4 regions of the Nocardiopsis sp. M1B1 genome follow, and region 2 is predicted to be linked to each of the others. Evidence: predicted binding sites of a transcription regulator. Region 2 holds the regulator's gene; each other region holds the start of a gene.
The links. Region 2 encodes LexA, which represses DNA repair genes until DNA is damaged. Its sites were predicted from a motif close to TCGAACANNTGTTCGA; they were not measured.
Positions count from the first base shown of each region.

Region 1 (4,729 bases), 3.1 Mb from region 2:
TGTCGTTGTGGAAGTGCCCGCTGCCGGTCGGCATGATGAAGTACACCTCGAAGCTGCGCCGCAGCTCGGCCAGGATCCGTGGGAACGGGATGTCCTCGGTGATGTCGTCGCCGATCACCTCGCGCACCTCCCGCGCCTTGACCGCCCCGTAGGCCATCTCGTCTCCGATGATGAAGAGGTGGCCGCGCCGTCCGCGCTTCTCCAGGCAGTCCATGGAGGTGTGCCGGGCCATGAAGTACATGGCCAGCTCGTAGGACTCCATCACCTGGCCGCCACCGCCGCCCTCCAGCAGGATGTTGCCCAGGTCGTCCTCCAGTTCGTTGCCGGACTCGAACTGCCCCACCTGGAGCGGGGCCCGGTCGCACGTGGCGTCGCCGATCGCGCCGAAGAGGATCTGCGGGTCCCGCACGTACCCCTTGCGCAGCAGCAGGCCGAACAGGTCGGGCAGCTTGGTCTGGAGTACGCGCGGCACGTTGCGCATGGACCCGGTGACGTCGAAGAGCACCGAGATGGCCAGCGACTCGGGGTGTTCGGCGGAGTCGCGGCTCTCGCGCACGCCCACCCCGTGGGGGTCGAGGCTGTCGTGGACCCGCCAGGCGCTGCGCGGGGTCGAGGCGAGCACGTCGTCGGTGTAGCCGAAGCTGCTGGAGCCGACGGAGGAGTTGTAGGCCTGACGCGCGTGGTAGGCGTCGGTGGACCAGTGGCTGCTTCCCATGGGGTTCTCCTTGGAACGGGGGTGGGCGGATCGGGCCGCCGGGGTCGGGGGCGGGGTTCGTGAGGGGGACGGTGGTCGGGGGAGGGGGTTCTCAGGCCCCGGCGGCCGGTGCCGGGTCCGGCATGGTGAAGGGGCGGAACCGGCGCGGCCCGTAGAGGCGTTCCAGCACGTCGTCCAGTTCGCGGAGCAGGGCGAACCCGTCGCGGGGCCGCCGCTCGGGGGCGGGCAGGGTGCAGCCGCGCGCGAAGGACCGCAGCTGCGGGGGCAGGCGGCCCGCGGTGACGTACTCCACGCACCGGGTCGCCATGTGGATGTCGGTCTGGGCGAGCGCGGGGCGGCGCGCGGCCACCTCGGGCGGGTAGAAGTCCGCGCGGCCGGGCACCATCGCCGGGACGTGCGGCGCGGTGCGCGGGGCGTGCGCCGTCACCGAGTAGCACCAGTCGACCAGGACCAGGCCGTGATCGGCCGGGTGGATCATCACGTGCTCGGGCACGACCGCGCCGTGCACCACCCCCGCCAGGGCGGCGTTGCCGACGGCGACCAGCAGCCGCCGCCACATCCACGCCGCGTCGCGCGGGTCGACGCCGTCGGGGTGGGCGCGGCGCACCTCGGCCAGCGTGTGGAAGCCGTGCAGCCGTCCCAGGACGTTGGCCCGCCGCTCCACTCCGGTGGCGGCGTCGCGGTGTTTGAAGGACTCCACCAGTTCGGGGACGAAGGCCCGGTAGCGCTCGTGGCCGTGCTCCCGGATACGGCGCAGCGCGGTCGCCTCGGCCTCCAGCAGGTCGTTGTCGCGGGGTGCGCGGGGCAGTTTGAGCACCGCGTCGCGCCACTCCGGCGCCCGGTAGCGCACCGGGTGCAGGTCGGCGACGTCGCCGTGGGCCAGCCGCTCCCGGCCGACCCGGTAGGTGTGCGCGCCGGTGGCCAGGGTGAGGTCGTCCAGGCGCAGGTCGCCCGCGGCCATCGCCCGGTACAGGTCCCACAGCCGCGAGAGCCGGGTGAAGGGGCCGGTGCCGCTGCCGGGCGGCGCCGTGTCGGGGTGCAGCGCGCGGGCCAGTTCGCGGTGGCGGGCCGTGGCCGCCGGGGGCACGCCGCCGCCCTCGGGCAGCGGGCCGAACAGCTCCACGGGGTCGCCCGCCAGGGCGACCTGGCGCTCGGCGTCCTCGAAGGCGGGGCCGGTGGCCGTCATCGGACTCCTCTCGGGTATCACTGCGTGCTCCGCAGCAGGGGAGGGTGCAGCAGGGCGGCGCCGCCCGCGCGGTAGAGCCGGGCGCGCCGTCCGCCGCCCGCGCCGCCGCGCTCGGCGAGTTCCCCGGTGTCCTCCACGAACCCGGGCGCGGCGAGGATCTTGCGGTGGAAGTTGGCCGCGTGCAGGGACTGGCCCCACACGGCCTCGTACACTTCGCGCAGCGCCGTGATGGTGAAGGCGGGCGGCAGGAAGGCCGTGGCCAGCGGGGTGTACTCCAGCTTGGAGCGGGCGCGCTCGACCGCGTCGGCCAGGAGGCGGCCGTGGTCGAAGGCCAGGTCGAGTCCTGGGCGGGCGCCGTCGCCGTGGCCGAGGTCGCGCCAGGGGATCCAGGCGGCCTCCTCGGTGCCCCGGCCGGTGTGCGGATCGGGCAGGTCGGGGGCCAGCAGGACGTAGGCGACCGAGAAGACGCGCATGCGCGGGTCCCGGTCCCGGGCGCCGTAGGTGCCCAGCTGCTCCAGGTGCAGTTCGGTGGGCAGCAGGGTCTTCTCCGAGAGCACCCGCAGGGCGGCGTCGGGCAGATCGGGGTCGGCGGGGCCGTCCGGTCCGTCCTGGGCCCGGACGAACCCGCCCGGCAGCGCCCACCAGCCGCGCTGGGGGTGCTCGGCGCGCCGCGTCAGCAGCACGTGCGGCACGCCCGAACGGATGGTGAGGGCGACGACGTCGACGGTGACCGCGGCCGGGGCGAACGCGTGGGGGTCGTAGTCGGCGAGGAACCGGTTCTCGCCCTCCTCGTTGCGCGGGTCGGCCACGTGCGCCTCCAGTTGTTCTCAAGTCGAGTATTTCTCGATCTGAGAGCAACTTAGCACGCGCTCGGTGTTCCGTCCATCCCTTTTCTCCGGAAACCGAAGGCGGCGCGCGGACCCGGGCCGTGCGGCCGCGCCCGGTCGGGCGGCTACGCTCGCGACGGGGCGGCCCGCGGCCGCGGCGGGCTCCGGCCCGGCGGGTGCCCCCGGGGGGTCGACACGCCCGGGCGGGCCGGAGGCGGACGTCGTCGCCCGCCGCTAGCATGTGGGCGAACGGACGTTCGAGAGGACAAGGGTGAGGCGCGTGCGCGTGTTGGGGATCGACCCCGGGCTGACCCGGTGCGGTGTCGCCGCCGTCGAGGGCGCCATCGGCCGACCGCTCGCCCTGCTCGGCGCCGACGCCGTGCGCACCAGCCCCGACACCGACCTGCCCCACCGGCTCGTGGGCATCGAGCGCGGCATCGAGGAGTGGCTGGACCGCTACCAGCCCGACGCCGTCGCCGTCGAGCGCGTCTTCGCCCAGCACAACCTCAGCACCGTCATGGGCACCGCCCAGGCCAGCGGTATCGCCCTGGTCTGCGCCGCCCGCCGCGGCCTGCCCGTGGCCATGCACACCCCCAGCGAGGCCAAGGCCGCCATCACCGGCAACGGCCGCGCCGACAAGGCGCAGGTCGGCACGATGGTGGCGCGTATCCTCGGACTCGACGGACCCCCCAAGCCCGCCGACGCGGCCGACGCCGTCGCCCTGGCCATCTGCCACATCTGGCGCGGCGGGGCCCAGGCCCGCGTCGCCCAGGCCCAGCAGGACTTCGCCCGCAAGGTGGAGCTGGCCCGCCGCACCCGCGGCCGCTAGCGCCCCGCCCCCAGGAAGGAGAGGGGCACCGTCCCCGGTGCCCACACCAGATGATCGCGTTCCTCACCGGCCGGGTGGCCGCACGCGGCGCGGGCACCGCCGTCATCGACGTCGGCGGGGTCGGCATGACCGTGCAGTGCACGCCCTCCGCGCTCTCGCGCCTGCACGTGGGCGAGACCGGGACCGTGGCCACCAGCCTCGTCGTGCGCGAGGAGTCCCTGACCCTGTTCGGGTTCGCCGACGACGACGAGAAGCACCTGTTCGAGCAGCTCCAGACCGCCTCCGGCGTCGGCCCCCGCCTGGCCCTGGCCATGCTCTCGGTCCACAGCCCCTCCAGCCTGCGCCACGCCGTGTCCACCGAGGACACCACCGCCCTCACCCGCGTGCCCGGCATCGGCAAGAAGGGCGCCCAGCGCATCGTCCTGGAACTGCGCGGCAAGCTCGACGCGCCCGTGCTCACCGACGGCACCCTGCCCGGGGCCGAGGCCGCCGGGTCCGGCAGCGAGCCCAACGGCGCCTGGCGCGGACAGGTGGTCTCCGGCCTGGTCAACCTCGGCTGGTCGGCCAAGGACGCCGAGGCCGCCGCCTCCGCCGTGGCGACCGAGGCCGAGCACACCGACGACGTCGCCGTCCTGCTGCGCAGCGCCCTGCGCAGGCTCAGCCGGGCCTAGGAACAGGGAGGAAACCCCGTGTACGACTTCCACGAGGAAGACCCCCGCGGCTCGGCCCCCGTCGGGCCCCCGCCCTACGAGCGCGACGCGGTCTCGCCCGACGCGGGCACGGACGAGCGCCAGATCGAGGGCGCCCTGCGCCCCCGCGCGCTGGACGAGTTCGTCGGCCAGGAACGCGTGCGCGAACAGCTCTCCCTGGTGCTGCACAGCGCCAAGCGGCGCAACCGGGCGCCCGATCACATCCTCATGTCCGGCGGCCCGGGCCTGGGCAAGACCACCCTGGCCATGATCATCGCCGCCGAGATGGGGGCCCCGCTGCGCATCACCTCGGGTCCGGCCATCGAGCGCTCCGGGGACCTGGCCGCGGTGCTCTCCACCCTCCAGGAGGGTGAGGTGCTCTTCCTGGACGAGATCCACCGCATGGCACGTCCCGCCGAGGAGATGCTCTACGTCGCGATGGAGGACTTCCGGGTCGACGTCGTGGTCGGCAAGGGCCCCGGC
Region 1 covers NZ_CP196194.1:1,938,393-1,943,121, forward strand. The annotation lists gene ACSTA4_RS08375 (hypothetical protein) at 1-715, opposite strand, end outside; gene ACSTA4_RS08380 (molecular chaperone DnaJ) at 807-1,901, opposite strand; gene ACSTA4_RS08385 (NrtR DNA-binding winged helix domain-containing protein) at 1,919-2,710, opposite strand; gene ruvC (crossover junction endodeoxyribonuclease RuvC) at 3,009-3,557, shown strand; gene ruvA (Holliday junction branch migration protein RuvA) at 3,608-4,228, shown strand; gene ruvB (Holliday junction branch migration DNA helicase RuvB) at 4,247-4,729, shown strand, end outside.
Region 1: ruvC (crossover junction endodeoxyribonuclease RuvC) is a predicted target of LexA. The motif match lies at 2,974-2,989, and genes of this name have one in related genera.

Region 2 (4,729 bases):
TTCCTCCTCGACCTGCTGGCCGAGCTTGGCCAGGGCGTCCTCGGAGACGGGGCGCCCCTGGCAGGCCCGGCGCACCCCGGCGATGATCTTGGTCCTGCTGAAGGGCTCGGTGACCCCCGAGCGCTTGGCCACCATCAGCAGGACGGTCTCCTGGGTGGTGAACCTGCGCTCGCAGACGGGGCAGGACCGGCGGCGCCGGATGGCCGCGCCGTCGTCGGTGGACCTGCTGTCGATCACCCGGGTGTCCGGATGGCGGCAGAACGGACAGTGCACCCTGGTTCACCTGCTTCTCTCGCCGAACGACAACGCCTAGGTACCACTAAACCACAACTTCTGGGCAACCACTCCTGTCGCAACACCAGATGTTGTGGTCGAACCTAGACTTCTTCCTGACCCCGCCGCAACCCCGGCGCGGGCGTGTCACGAACACGGCCGAGGGACCGCGCGGCATCGCGGTCCGCGGCGGGGTGGGGCGGGGAAGTCGGCGCGGGCGGACTGCTGCGGGGGCGGCCCGGCACCGCGCTCAAGGATAGCGCCGCCCACCGGAGCCGCCGCTCCCGGCGGCGGGCGCGGGAATCCCGACGTCACGGGGTTTTCGGTCGAGCCGACGCCCCGGGATAAGACCCCCGCGCCTGGCCGGAACCGCTGTCACGGACACGCGTTCGCGCATTCCGGGGACAACAGCGCGTGAACGCGTGTACACACGTAAGTGCAGGCCGGAAATTGACCGCGAATACGCGCGACGGCAATTGTCCCCGGCCTCGAACGCTTGTTTGATATCACCGTGTGCAACGACTAAAGTTGGCCTTGATTTCACACCGGTTTCGCCATCACGTGGACCCCCAGGTCGGCACGGTCGCGGACCGGGGGTGGCCAGTCACACAAGCAGGCCCTGACCGAACCGAATGCCGAGGAGGCCCGGCCGTGCCGGAGGAGAATCCCGGAACCGCAGATACCGTCACCGTTCTCGCACCAGCGGAGAACGCGGGCGGGTCCACGCCCGAAGCCCCCAAACTCACCGCGCGCCAGCAGAGCGTGCTGAACTGCATCCAGCGCTATGTCCGGGAGCGGGGGTTCCCCCCGTCGATAAGGGAAATCGGGGAAGCGGTCGGCCTGTCCAGCCCGTCCAGCGTGGCGCACCAGCTCAAGGTCCTCCAGCGCAAGGGTTACCTGCACCGCGACCAGAACCGGCCGCGCGCGGTGGAGCTGCGCACGCCCGGGCGCGCCTCGGGGCAGACCCTGGTGCCCGAGGACATCGACCTCTCGCGCGCCGCGGCCGTGCCGCTGGTCGGCCGGATCGCCGCCGGCGGTCCGATCCTGGCCGAGGAGTCGGTGGAGGACGTGCTCGCCCTGCCGCGCCAGCTGGTGGGTGAGGGGCGCCTGTTCATGCTCACCGTGGTCGGCGACTCGATGACCGACGCCGCCATCACCGACGGCGACATGGTGGTGGTGCGCCAGCAGCAGGACGCCAACAACGGCGACATCGTGGCGGCGCTGCTCGACGACGAGGCGACCGTCAAGGTGCTGCGCCGCGAGGAGGGCGGCCATGTGTGGCTGATGCCGCGCAACGAGGCCTACGAGCCGATCAACGGCGACGACGCCACCATCCTCGGCAAGGTGGTCGCGGTCATGCGCCGCGTCTGAGGTGCCCGCGTACCCGCGTCTCCGGTCCCTCTCCCCTCGGAGGGATCGGGGACGCCTCCCCCTGTGGACGGCGCGGGGCCGACGGGCGCGGGCCGCTAGGCTGAGAACGTGTTCACACGTGCCTCCTCCCCCGCCGTCCGCTGGCGCACCGCACTGGCCGGTGCGGCGAGCGCCGTCCTGTTGACCGCCGCCTGCGCCCCCGCCGACGACGGGGCCGCCGAGGCGCCGGGGGTCGGCGGCGTCGAGCGCGAGGTGGCCTTCGAGGGCGGCGGGCACGAGGTGTCCGGCGCATTCCGGATGCCCCAGGACGTCTCCGGCACCGTTCCGGGCGCGCTCATCATCTCCGGCAGCGGCCCCACCGACCGCGACGGCAACAGCTCCGTGCGCCCCGACGCCGACACCAACCAGAACCTGTCCCGGGTGCTCGCCGACGTCGGGGTGGCCTCGCTGCGCTACGACAAGTACGGCAGCGGTCCGGACTTCGAGACGCCGGGCCCCGGCGACGAGGTCGCGCCGGTGGACCCGGTGATCTTCGACGAGCAGGTCGCGGCGGCCTACGAGGAACTCGTCTCCCAGCCCGAGGTGGACCCCGAGCGGGTGGTCGTCGTCGGGCACAGCGAGGGCGCCCTGTACGCGCTGCGCGCCCACGAGCTCATCGGCGCGGAGCACCCCTCCCCCGCGCTCGTGCTGGCCGCGCCTCCCGGTACGCGCTACCTCGACCTGATCGACCGCCAGCTCACCGAGCAGGCGCGCGCCGCCGAGGCCTCGGGCCAGGTGGAGGAGGGGCAGGTGGTCCAGCTGCTCTCGGACTCCCGTGCCGGACGGGCCGCGATCAGGTCCGGGCGCGCGCTCAGCGAGGTGGAGATGCCCAGCGGGGGCGTAATGGGCGTCTACACCCCCGTCAACGAGGACTTCCTGGCCTACATGGACGCCTTCGACCCCGTCGAACTGGCGGAGGACCTGCCCGGGGGCACCCCGGTGCTGGTGCTGTGGGGGGAGCGGGACGCGCAGGTCTCCCGACAGGACGTGGACCGGCTGATGACCGGTCTGGACGGAGCGCGACGGGTGGACGTCCCCGACACCGACCACATCTTCCGCCGCTACCGGGACGAGCCCGGGGCCACGGTCCTGGACGCCCAGCGCCCGTTCGCCGAGGAGGTCTCGCCCGCGTTGGAGGAGTTCCTGGGCGCGGCCTGGTAGCCGCGCCGGGGCCTCACTCGGGGATGGAGTCCGGCAGCGCCTCGGTCACGGACAGCGCGAACTCCTCGGCGCCCGCCACCATGCGCTCCCGGTCGCCGGGGTTCTGCGCGTCGTAGCTGGCCGCCACGGTGTAACAGGTCTCCAGGTACAGGTTGGACACCCGGGCGCCGACGCAGGCGACCGTGTACGGGTCCTCCTGGACCCAGGCGACCGCCTCCTCTCCGACGCCTTCCAGCTCCTGCGCGTCGTACTGGGAGGTGGTGGTGCGCAGGTTGTCGGCGGCCGTCGTGACGCCGCCCGGGTCGGGGGCGGCCACGGCCACCAGCGTCGCGGTGGCCGGAACCTGTTCGCCGGGGCCGCCGGGGGTCGCCCACCGGCACTGCCAGCCGGAGCCGAACGCCTCCTGCGGGCCGCCGACCGGCTCCTCGACCTCCAGTTCGTGGTCGGGCACCAGCTCGTCCAGTGTCCCGGTCTCGGCGACGGAGCACTCGGGCGCCGCCCCGAAGGCGCTCGCCTCCGGGGTGTCGCGCGCCACCACGTACCAGATCGCCCCGGCGGCGAGCACGACCAGCACCAGTGCGGCGGCGACCACGGCGGCGGTGGCGCAGCCCCGGCTCTGCGGTTGGACGGAGGCCACCACCTCGGGCGCGGGCTGCTGGGGGTGGGGCTGTTGCCACGGGGTGCCGGGGGGCGGCGGGTACTGCCCCTGTGGGGCCTGGTGGGGGTGGTAGGTCTGCTGCTGCCCGTGGGGCTGTGGTGCCTGAGACGGCGGAAGCGGCTGCTGTTGCCCTTGTGACTGTGGCGGATGTGATTCCAGGGGTTCCTGCTGTCCCTGCGGTTGCCCATGCGTCTGCGGCTGCTCGGGTTCGCGCTGACCGTGCGGCTGCTGCGGATGCGGAGGCTGTTGGTGTCCCTGGTGCTGCTGAGACTGCCCATACGCCTGCGGCACCTGCGGCATCTGTGACTGTGTGGGGTCGTGCTGGTGCGCGTGAGGCTGGGGCGGCTGCTGTTGGCCGTCATGCTGTGCCGTCTGGGACGGCTGAGGCGACTGCGGTTCCCCGTGGGGCTGCGGTGCCTGGGACGGCTGAGACAGCTGCTGCTCTGCGTGCAACCGGGGAGGTTCCTGTGCCCCCTGGGACTGCGACGCCTCATTCCCCTGCTGAGGCTGCTCCTGCGGCTGGGATACCTCGTGCTTCCGCTGCTCCTGATGCTCCTGCGGCTGGGGTGGCTCGTGTTCCCGCTGCTCCCGCTGCTCCTGCGGTTGCTGGGGCTGAGGAGTCCGGGGGGGCTGTTGGGCTTCCCGGGACTGCTCGGGCTCCCGCGGATCGGGCTGCTGGTCGCTCACAGGGCCTCTCCGAGCTGCACGGCGAACTCCACTGCCAGGTCCCGGGCCGCTCCGAAGTCGACCGGCTCGGTGCCGGAGGTCCCGGCGTAGGACACCCGCACCAGCAGGTTGTCGGTGGGGAAGGCCAGTTCGGCGGTGCCCGGAGTCTGGCCGCGCCACACCCGGCCCTCCCCTGCGGGCAGTTCCACGGCCTCGCCGCGCACCGGCGTCAGGGCGGTGTAGGCCTCCCGCGCCCGCTGGGCGCCGGTGACCGGCTCCTCCCCCGTGGTGTCGGTGAAACGGGCGGACAGGTCCAGCCGGAGCACCCCCTGCGGCCCCTCGGTCAGCCCGGCGGAGGACCACGAGCACGTGGTGCTGTCGCCGTCGGCCAGGGGGCCGTGCTCGGAGGACTCCAGGACCGCGCCGGGCACCAGGCCAGTGACGAGCGCGTCCGAGACCACCGCGCACCCGGGCGCCGCGGCGTGGACGTCGCCGCTCTCGGGCACGCCCGGGTCGTCCCCGGCCAACCACAGCCCGCCGCCGATCGCCACCGCGGACAGC
Region 2 covers NZ_CP196194.1:5,006,870-5,011,598, forward strand. The annotation lists gene nrdR (transcriptional regulator NrdR) at 1-273, opposite strand, end outside; gene lexA (transcriptional repressor LexA) at 925-1,644, shown strand; gene ACSTA4_RS21750 (alpha/beta hydrolase family protein) at 1,753-2,844, shown strand; gene ACSTA4_RS21755 (hypothetical protein) at 2,858-3,484, opposite strand; gene ACSTA4_RS21760 (hypothetical protein) at 4,186-4,729, opposite strand, start outside.

Region 3 (4,729 bases), 140 kb from region 2:
GCGGGGACGGCGTGCCGGTCTTCTCCGGGATCCCGCGGCCGGGGCGGGCCGAGTCGGTGACCGCCGGGCACGCCTACGGGTTCAACCAGGGCAACGTGGGCGTGTGCCTGCTCGGGGACTTCACCGACGAGCTGCCCACGCAGGCCGCGCAGGACTCCCTGGTCGACGTGCTGCGCGTGCTGTGCGCGGTGACCGGCGTGGACCCGGCCGGGCGGATCGAGTACGTCAACCCGGGCACGGGCGTGGCCACGCCGGGTGACGCGATCTCCCGGCACCGCGACTGGCTGGAGACCGAGTGCCCGGGCAACGCCTTCTCCGAGGTGTTCGACAGCGCGGTCCGCCAGCGCGTCATCGCGGGCCTGGCCTAGGCAGTGTTTTTTGGACCTCCGCTCCGCTTCGCTCCGTGTCCGGGCGCCCGGAGAACGGGAATCGGGTTGAAGCAGGCACAGCGGCGCCTACGACGGGTTCGCTCGTGCCCACCCGTCGCCCACCACCACCCTCAAACGACGCCTACGGCGCAGTTCCCCCACGGGAACCCGTCTCCGGCCCCTCCAGAACCCCGTGGGCGCCCGAACCAACCCCCACAAGCTGAGACCGGTTCAAAAAACAGACCCTAGACGGACGGGGGCGCCCGCCGGAACCGCGGACCGCACGGGGTCCACGGCCGCTCCGACGGACGCCCCCCTGGTCGGGGCGGTACCGCCCCGCCTCGGGCGCCCTCGGGAGAACCAGGGTGCCGCACCCGGGTTCGGCGCGTATCGTGAGCGCACTCCGACCCGAGGGGAGAGGCGTGACCACCACGCAAGACAGACCGATGCTGCCGTCAGTGATCCTGGAGACCGAGCACCTGCGGCTGCGTGCGTTCGTCGAGGGCGACGTCGACGACGTGCACGCGTCCTGCACCGACGCCGAACTCCAGCGCTGGCTCCCCCTCCCCCTGCCCGGGGTGCCCTACACCCGGGAGGAGGCCGAGCGGTGGTGCCGCGAGGTGGCCCCCGCCCTGCGCACCTGCGGCGAGGGACAGCAGTGGGCCATGGTCGAGAAGGAGACCAAGCGGCTCGTGGGCTCGGTGGGCCTGGTGCGTGTCGTGTGGGCGGCGATGAACACCGAGGTCGGCTACTGGGTCTCACCGTGGGGACGCGGCCGCGGGTACGCGACGGAGGCCGCCGTGGCCGTCTCCCGCTGGGCGCTGGAACAGGGCTTCCGGCGGGTGGAGATCAAGGCCGCCACCGGCAACACCGGTTCGCGCCGGGTCGCGGAGCGGTCGGGGTTCAGCCTGGAGGGCGTCGAACGCAGCGCGATGCCGCTGCACGAGGGCCGCGCGGACCTGGCGGTGTACAGCCTGCTCCCCGGCGACCTGGGCTGACGCGTGCGCCCCGTCCGCACCGGGCTTGCCGACCGCACCGGGCGGCGTCCCGCCCGCACGGGTCGTACCGGGCGGGCGGACGGGGCCGTACGGACCGCGGTCGCGGAGCGGACGGGGACGCGCCGGACGCGTCCTCACCCCCACACGCGGGAGAGCAGCCACCTTCCGGTGGCCGTGTCGTGGCGCAGTTCGTACACCCCCTGGGACTGGGCCGTGCCCGCCTCCACACGCCAGTGCCTGCGCTCGGGCGCCTGGGACTCACGCGCCGGTGTCCAGTCCATGCGCAGCGTGACCCAGTGTTCGAGGATCCTGCGCACTCCGTACACCCTGCCGTTCCACACGAACCGGGCCGGGCGCCCCTCGTCCTCGACGACGGTCACCTCCGCCCCGTAGTAGCGTCCCACGACACTTCCCCTCAGCATCATCCGCCTCCTGTCAGTCCCGGCACACGCCACCGGGACACCCACCCGTGGGGAAGACGCGGCCAGGTGTTCGAACGTGTGTTCTAATCCTAGCGAAAACCGGTGCCTCCGGGGAACCGTTCGGGCACGAGGGGCATCACCACGACTGACACGGCGCGTCCGCGCGCCGCTCACGAACACCCCGCCCCGGGTCCGGGCCCGCGTCCGCGGGAACCGGGGGCCAGTCAGTCCAGAGCGCGTCGGCGTGTCGGCATCGGTACGCTGTGAGCGCGAACTCCACGATTCATGAGGGACCCCCAACTGTGACGTCGAACGGGCACCAGAGCGGCAAACCCCTGCGTGCGGGGGACCCGCGCGAACTCGACGGCTACCGCATCGTGAGCCGTCTCGGCCGGGGCGGCATGGGCACCGTCTACCTCGCCAAGGACGCCTCCGACCGGTCCGTCGCAGTCAAACTCATCCACCCCGACCTGGCCGACGACGAGTCCTTCCGGCTGCGCTTCGCGCGCGAGGTCGAGGCCGCGCGCCGCGTGGCCCGCTTCTCCACCGCGGGGGTGATCGACGCCCGGCTGGAGGGCGATCCCCTCTTCATCGTCTCGGAGTACGTACCGGGCCCGAACCTGGACGAGGCGGTCCGCTCGGACGGCTCGATGGCGGGCGGCACCCTGGAGGGCCTGGCCATGGGCGTGGCCGCGGCGCTCACCGCCATCCACGGGTCCGGGGTCGTCCACCGCGACCTCAAACCGGCGAACGTGCTGCTCTCCCCGGTCGGCCCGAAGGTCATCGACTTCGGCATCGCCCGCGCCCTGGACGAGGCCGCGGACGCGGTCACCCGCTCCAGCCAGCTCATGGGCACTCCCTCGTACATGGCCCCGGAGCTGATCCTGGGCGAGCGGGCCACCGCGGCCGCCGACATCTTCGCGTGGGGCTGCCTGGTGGCCTTCGCCGGAACCGGCACCGCCCCCTTCGACGCCGCCACGGTCCCCGCCGTCCTGCACAACATCTCCTCGGCGCCGCCGCGCCTGGACGGCCTGGACCCGGACATGTACGACCTGGTCAACGCCGCGCTGGACAAGAACCCGGCCAACCGGCCCACCTCCAAGCAGCTCCTGGCCCGGCTCACCGGCCAGGAGGACCCGGAGGAGTCCGAGGTGGAGCGCACGATCAGCACCTCGTGGGCCCCGCCGAGCAGCTCCCCGGTCCCGGGGCTGCCGCCGCGGGACACCGGGGTCGGGGTGCCGGAGAACGGGCCCGCGGCGCACCAGGCGTCGAGCGGACCCCAGCAGACGGAGGGCCAGCCCCCGGACAGCGGACCACAGCAGGGCGCCGCGTTCCCGGACGGCGGCCAGCCCTTCTACGCGCAGGCCACGCAGTACAACCCGTACGCGCAGCCCACGCACGTCCAGCACCCGGTACAGCCGCCCCACGCGGCCCAGCAGCCCCACGTGGAACAGCGGCACGGCAACCCGGGCCTCCAGCCCTCGGGCCCCCAGCAGGGCGCGGGGTACGGCGGCCACCCGTCCCAGGGCCAGCCTCCGGTCCACGGCCAGCAGGTTCCCGGCCACTACGCCCACTCCGGCGGCCAGGTCCTTCCGGCGCACGGCGGTCACCCGTCCTCGTCCCAGGGCCAACACGCCTTCAACGCCTACTCCGGTCCCGGCGGCCCCGGTGCTCCGGGCTCACCGGGCGGCCCCGCGGGGCCGTCCGGCGGCGCCCCGCGCAGACGTCGGCGGATGGTGGTGGTCGGCGCGGCCGCGGGCGCGGTCGTCCTGGTGGCCGCCGTGGGCGCGACGGTCCTGCTCAACGGCGGCCCGGAGATCCCGGAGAACACCCTCTCCGTCTACAACACCGACTTCGGAACCGATCCGGGCTGGGTCAGCAACACCTACGAACACGAGGACTCCGACGGCTACTGGGCCGAGCGCAGGGGCGTCCTGCTCCAGCTGGACCCCGAGAGCAACCCCAGCCGGGGCGAGGTCGTGGCGCTGGAGCGCGAGGAGGTCCTGCCGGACGACGTCCTGGTGAGCACCACCGCGTACGTGGTCCAGGGTCCGGAACAGGCGACGTTCGGCGTGCGCTGCTGGGACAACGACGGTGAGGAGTACCGGAGCCAGTACGAGGGGCTGCTGCGCTACGACGGCCAGCGCGCGGAGATCCGCCGGATGCACGAGGGCGAGGGCGACATCACCCTCGGCGAGACCACCGACGTCGCCGGATACACCCCCCAGCCGCTCTTCGACGATTCGGTGCGCGAGGAGTACGGCTACGAGGAGCGCGACCCCCTCGGTTTCGACCACGAGAACATCCCCACCAACACCGTCGCGCTCTCCTGCTCCCTGCAGGAGGACAGGGACGGCAACGAGTTCATGGAGCTCTCCCTGTGGGTCAACGGGGAGCACGCCGTGACCGCGGTGGACGAGGAACCGCTTCCCGACGCCGCCGAGGAGGTGGAGGACCGCCGCAGGGTCGGCATCGTCACCCGCTCCGGACCGGGCAACGACTTCCTCGGCGTCCTGTACACCGCCTTCTCGGTCCACGAGATCCTCGGGGAGGGCCGGTCGGAGTGAGCGGGCCGCCGTGGCCGGTTCGGTCTCCGGGCTGACATGATGCCGGGAACCGACCCGGAAGGAGCAGTGGACCCATGCGTGCCATCGTGATCGAGGAGAACGGCGGACCCGAGGTGCTGCGGCTGGCCGAGAGGGACGACCCGGCGCCCGGCCCCGGGGAGGTCCTGATCGACGTCGAGGCCCGCGGGGTCAACTTCATCGACATCTACCAGCGCAGCGGCCTGTACGACGTTCCGCTCCCCTACGTCCCGGGGATGGAGGGCGCGGGCGTGGTGGCCGCCGTCGGCGAGGGCGTCACCGACCTGTCCGTGGGGCAGCGGGTCGGCTGGGCGATGGCCCCCGGTGCGTACGCCGAACGGGCCGTGGTCAAGGCC
Region 3 covers NZ_CP196194.1:5,142,802-5,147,530, forward strand. The annotation lists gene ACSTA4_RS22300 (peptidoglycan recognition protein family protein) at 1-368, shown strand, start outside; gene ACSTA4_RS22305 (GNAT family N-acetyltransferase) at 791-1,366, shown strand; gene ACSTA4_RS22310 (DUF6504 family protein) at 1,501-1,791, opposite strand; gene ACSTA4_RS22315 (protein kinase domain-containing protein) at 2,091-4,355, shown strand; gene ACSTA4_RS22320 (quinone oxidoreductase family protein) at 4,430-4,729, shown strand, end outside.
Region 3: ACSTA4_RS22310 (DUF6504 family protein) is a predicted target of LexA. The motif match lies at 1,859-1,874, and genes of this name have one in related genera.

Region 4 (4,729 bases), 370 kb from region 2:
GACCGTCCGTGAACGTTCCCTTGTGGTTGTGGGCTGCCACCATCGGCGCCATGGTCGCCATCCTGGTGATCGACCTCATCATCGTCGACCATCCCTGGAGCAAGACGAAGGGCCCCCAGGAGTTCGGCATGAAGCAGGCCGCCTGGTGGGCGGCCTTCTACATCGGCATCGCCATCATCTTCGGCTTCGGTGTCTGGTACTTCGGCGGAGGCGCCGCGGGCGCCGAGTACTTCGCCGGGTTCGTCACCGAGAAGAGCCTGAGCATCGACAACCTCTTCGTGTTCTACCTTCTGATGGGCTCCTTCGCGGTGCCCAAGAAGTACCAGCACGAGGTCCTGCTCGTCGGCATCGTCATCGCGCTGGTCATGCGCGGTATCTTCATCGTCCTGGGCGCCCAGGTCATCAACGCCTGGAGCGAGGTCTTCTACCTCTTCGGCGCCTTCCTGATCTACACCGGTTACAAGATCGTCCGCGACCACATGAAGGGCGACGAGGAGGAGAAGGACTTCACCCAGACCCCGGTGGTCCGCCTCCTCAAGCGCTTCTGGCCGGTGACCGACGACTACCACGGCGCCAAGCTCACCGTGAAGCTCGACGGCCGCCGCCACATCACGCCGATGCTGATGGTCATCGTCGCGATCGGCATGATCGACCTGGTCTTCGCCGTCGACTCCATCCCGGCGATCTTCGGTCTGACACAGGACGCCTACATCGTCTTCACCGCCAACGCCTTCGCCCTGCTGGGTCTGCGCCAGCTGTACTTCCTGCTGGCCGGTCTGATGGACCGCCTGGCCTACATCAGCTGGGGCCTGTCGGCGATCATGGTCTTCATCGGCGTCAAGATGATCCTGCACGCCCTGCACGAGAACGGCGTGCACGTGCCCGAGGTCGGCATCGGCCTGTCCCTGACCGTCATCCTGGGCATCATGACCATCACCATCGTCGGCAGCCTGATCAAGTCCCGCGCCGACGAGCGCAAGAACCCCGAGCTCAAGACCGAGCGCGACCCCTCGGTCGACTCCCCGGCGGACCGCTCCTGAGCGGACGGCGGGCCCGCGGGCCAGCCGAGGACATTCCGGGAAACGGCCGGATTCGAACAGTCGTTCGTCTATAGTGGTGGCACCCTGAGCGCTCCGGCGCCGGGGTGCCGCCTTGTTTTGCGAGGTGGAAGAAACCGTCGTCGGCGGTCGTTAGGCTGGACGGGCGGGAGAGGCGAGCGTCCTCCCCCCTCTCCTCAGCGGCCCGTCTCCGGGGCCCGGGCGGTCTCCGGGAGGCCCCGACCGCCGCACGCGAAGTTCCACACGGGTCAGCCGACGTCACGCGACGGGGTCCGCGTCCTGTGCGCCAGAGCCGAAGGATGTCTCACTCGATGGTCGAACAACTGGTAGTCCGGGGAGCCCGGGAGCACAACCTCAAGGACGTCTCGCTGGACCTGCCGCGCGACTCCATGATCGTGTTCACCGGCCTGTCCGGTTCGGGCAAGTCGTCGCTGGCCTTCGACACGATCTTCGCCGAGGGCCAGCGGCGCTACGTGGAGTCGCTGTCGGCCTACGCCCGCCAGTTCCTGGGGCAGATGGACAAGCCGGACGTGGACTTCATCGAGGGCCTGTCCCCGGCGGTGTCCATCGACCAGAAGTCCACCAGCCGCAACCCCCGCTCCACCGTCGGCACCATCACCGAGGTCTACGACTACCTGCGGCTGCTGTGGGCGCGCATCGGCGTCCCGCACTGTCCCGAGTGCCACCGCGAGATCGCCCGCCAGACCCCGCAGCAGATCGTGGACCGCGTCCTGGAGATGGAGGAGGGCACCCGCTTCCAGGTGCTCGCCCCCGTCGTGCGCGGACGCAAGGGCGAGTACGTCGAGCTGTTCAAGGACCTGCAGTCCAAGGGCTACACCCGCGCGGTGGTGGACGGGCAGGCCGTGCGCCTGGACGAGGCGCCCAAGCTGGGCCGCTACGACAAGCACGACATCGCCGTGGTCGTGGACCGCCTCAGCGTCAAGCCCTCCTCCCGCGGGCGCCTGACCGACTCGGTGGAGACGGCGCTCAAGCTGGCCGGGGGCACCATCGTCCTGGACTTCGTGGACGTGGAGGCCGGGGACCCCGACCGCGAGAAGGTCTTCTCCGAGCACCTGTACTGCCCCTACGACGACCTGTCCTTCGAACAGCTCGAACCGCGCTCCTTCTCCTTCAACGCCCCCTACGGCGCCTGCGCCGAGTGCTCGGGCCTGGGCACCCGCATGGAGGTCGACCCCGAACTCCTGGTCCCCGACCCCGAGAAGACGCTGGCCGAGGGCGCCATCGGCCCCTGGTCGGGCGGGCCCAACAGCGGCTACTGGGAGCGCATCCTCAAGGCGGTGGGCGAGGCGATCGGCTTCGACCTGGACACCCCCTGGGAGCGGCTGCCGCGCCGCGCGCGCAAGGCCCTGCTGGAGGGGCACGACACCCAGGTCCACGTCAGCTACCGCAACAGGTACGGGCGCAACCGCTCCTACTACACCGAGTTCGAGGGCGTCATCCCCTGGGTCAAGCGCCGCCACTCCGAGACCGAGAGCGACTACGGCCGCGAACGGCTGGAGGGGTACATGCGCACCGTGCCCTGCCCGACCTGCGAGGGCACCCGCCTCAAGCCGGTCGTGCTCGCGGTGACCGTGGGCGGCAGGTCCATCGCCGAGGTCGCCCAGATGCCGCTCAGCGACAGCGCGGCCTTCCTGGCCGGGCTCACACTCTCCGAGCGCGACGCGGTCATCGCCGCCCAGGTGCTCAAGGAGATCAACGCCCGGCTCGGCTTCCTGCTCGACGTCGGCCTGGACTACCTGAGCCTGGCGCGCTCCTCGGGCTCGCTCTCGGGCGGGGAGGCCCAGCGCATCCGCCTGGCCACCCAGATCGGCTCCGGCCTGGTGGGCGTGCTGTACGTGCTGGACGAGCCCTCCATCGGCCTGCACCAGCGCGACAACGCGCGCCTGCTGGAGACCCTCCAGCGCCTGCGCGACATCGGCAACACGCTCATCGTCGTCGAACACGACGAGGACACCATCCGCGCCGCCGACTGGGTCGTGGACATCGGCCCCGGCGCGGGCGAGCACGGCGGCCACGTCGTGGTCTCGGGGATCGTGGACGAACTGCTCACCTCGCAGGACTCGCTCACCGGCGAGTACCTGTCCGGCAAGCGCGGCATCGAGGTGCCCGTGGAGCGCCGCCCCCTCACCCGGGGGCACGAGCTGGTGGTCCGGGGAGCGCGCGAGAACAACCTCCACGGCATCGACGTCGCCTTCCCGCTGGGCGTGTTCACCGCCGTCACCGGCGTGTCCGGCTCGGGCAAGTCCACCCTGGTCAACGAGATCCTCTACAAGGCCCTGGCCAAGGAGCTCAACGGGGCGCGCGACGTGCCCGGCCGCCACCTGCGGGTCAACGGCACGAACAAGGTCGACAAGGTCGTGCACGTGGACCAGAGCCCCATCGGGCGGACCCCGCGCTCCAACCCGGCCACCTACTCGGGGGTCTTCGACCACATCCGCAAGCTGTTCGCGCAGACCACCGACGCCAAGACGCGCGGCTACCAGCCGGGCCGGTTCTCCTTCAACGTCAAGGGCGGCCGCTGCGAGGCCTGCTCCGGCGACGGCACGCTCAAGATCGAGATGCAGTTCCTGCCCGACGTCTACGTGCCCTGCGAGGTGTGCCACGGCGCCCGGTACAACCGGGAGACCCTCCAGGTCCGCTACAAGGGCAAGAACATCTCCGAGGTCCTCAACATGCCGATCTCGGAGGCCCTGGAGTTCTTCGAGCCGATCAACGCCATCCGCCGCCACCTGCAGACCCTGGCCGACGTCGGCCTGGGCTACGTGCGGCTGGGCCAGCCCGCCACGACGCTGTCGGGCGGCGAGGCGCAGCGGGTCAAGCTCGCCGCCGAGCTCCAGCGCCGCTCCACCGGGCGGACGGTGTACGTGCTCGACGAGCCCACGACCGGCCTGCACTTCGAGGACATCCGCAAGCTGCTGGGCGTGCTCAACCGGCTGGCCGACACCGGCAACACGGTGATCGTCATCGAGCACAACCTCGACGTGATCAAGACGGCCGACCACGTCATCGACATGGGCCCCGAGGGCGGTTCCGGCGGCGGCACCGTGGTCGCGCAGGGGACCCCGGAGGAGGTCGCCGCGGTGGCCGAGTCCTACACCGGGCGCTTCCTGGCCAAGATGCTCTGAGCCCGCGCTCCGCGCCTCCGCCGCGCCCCGTCCCGGTCCTCGCGGGGCGGGGCGCGGCGCCGCCCGTTGCCACAGCGGGTCGGCGGTTCGCGACACATGTCCCACCTCAGTAGAGTCGAACGTGTCCGCGCCCGGCCCCCGCGCGACTCCGACGAACCGCCCTGGAGGTTGGCCCGCCCATGAACGTCCCTCCCCGACCGGACCGCGGCGGGCCGACGCCTCAGGGCGTCCAGCAGCCCCCATCCGACCCCGGGAACGGGGAGACCCCCGGCTTCCACGACGGCGACCGCTCCGGCGCACCGGACGCCGCCCCGGGCCCCGAACCCGTGGAGCGGCTCTACCCGCTGGCCGCTTGGCGGACGCGGGTGTACGCGCGCGGCATCGACCTGCTCCTGGTCGCCCTGCCCGCGCTGCTGTTGGCGCTCGTGCTCTCCCTGGCCTGGGTGGGCGTCCAGGCGGTCGGCTCCGGCGACACCACCGGTATCGGCGACCGGTACCCGCTCTTCCTGTCGGTGACCTTCTTCC
Region 4 covers NZ_CP196194.1:4,640,998-4,645,726, reverse strand. The annotation lists gene ACSTA4_RS20155 (TerC family protein) at 9-1,040, shown strand; gene uvrA (excinuclease ABC subunit UvrA) at 1,370-4,204, shown strand; gene ACSTA4_RS20145 (RDD family protein) at 4,384-4,729, shown strand, end outside.
Region 4: uvrA (excinuclease ABC subunit UvrA) is a predicted target of LexA. The motif match lies at 1,093-1,108, and genes of this name have one in related genera.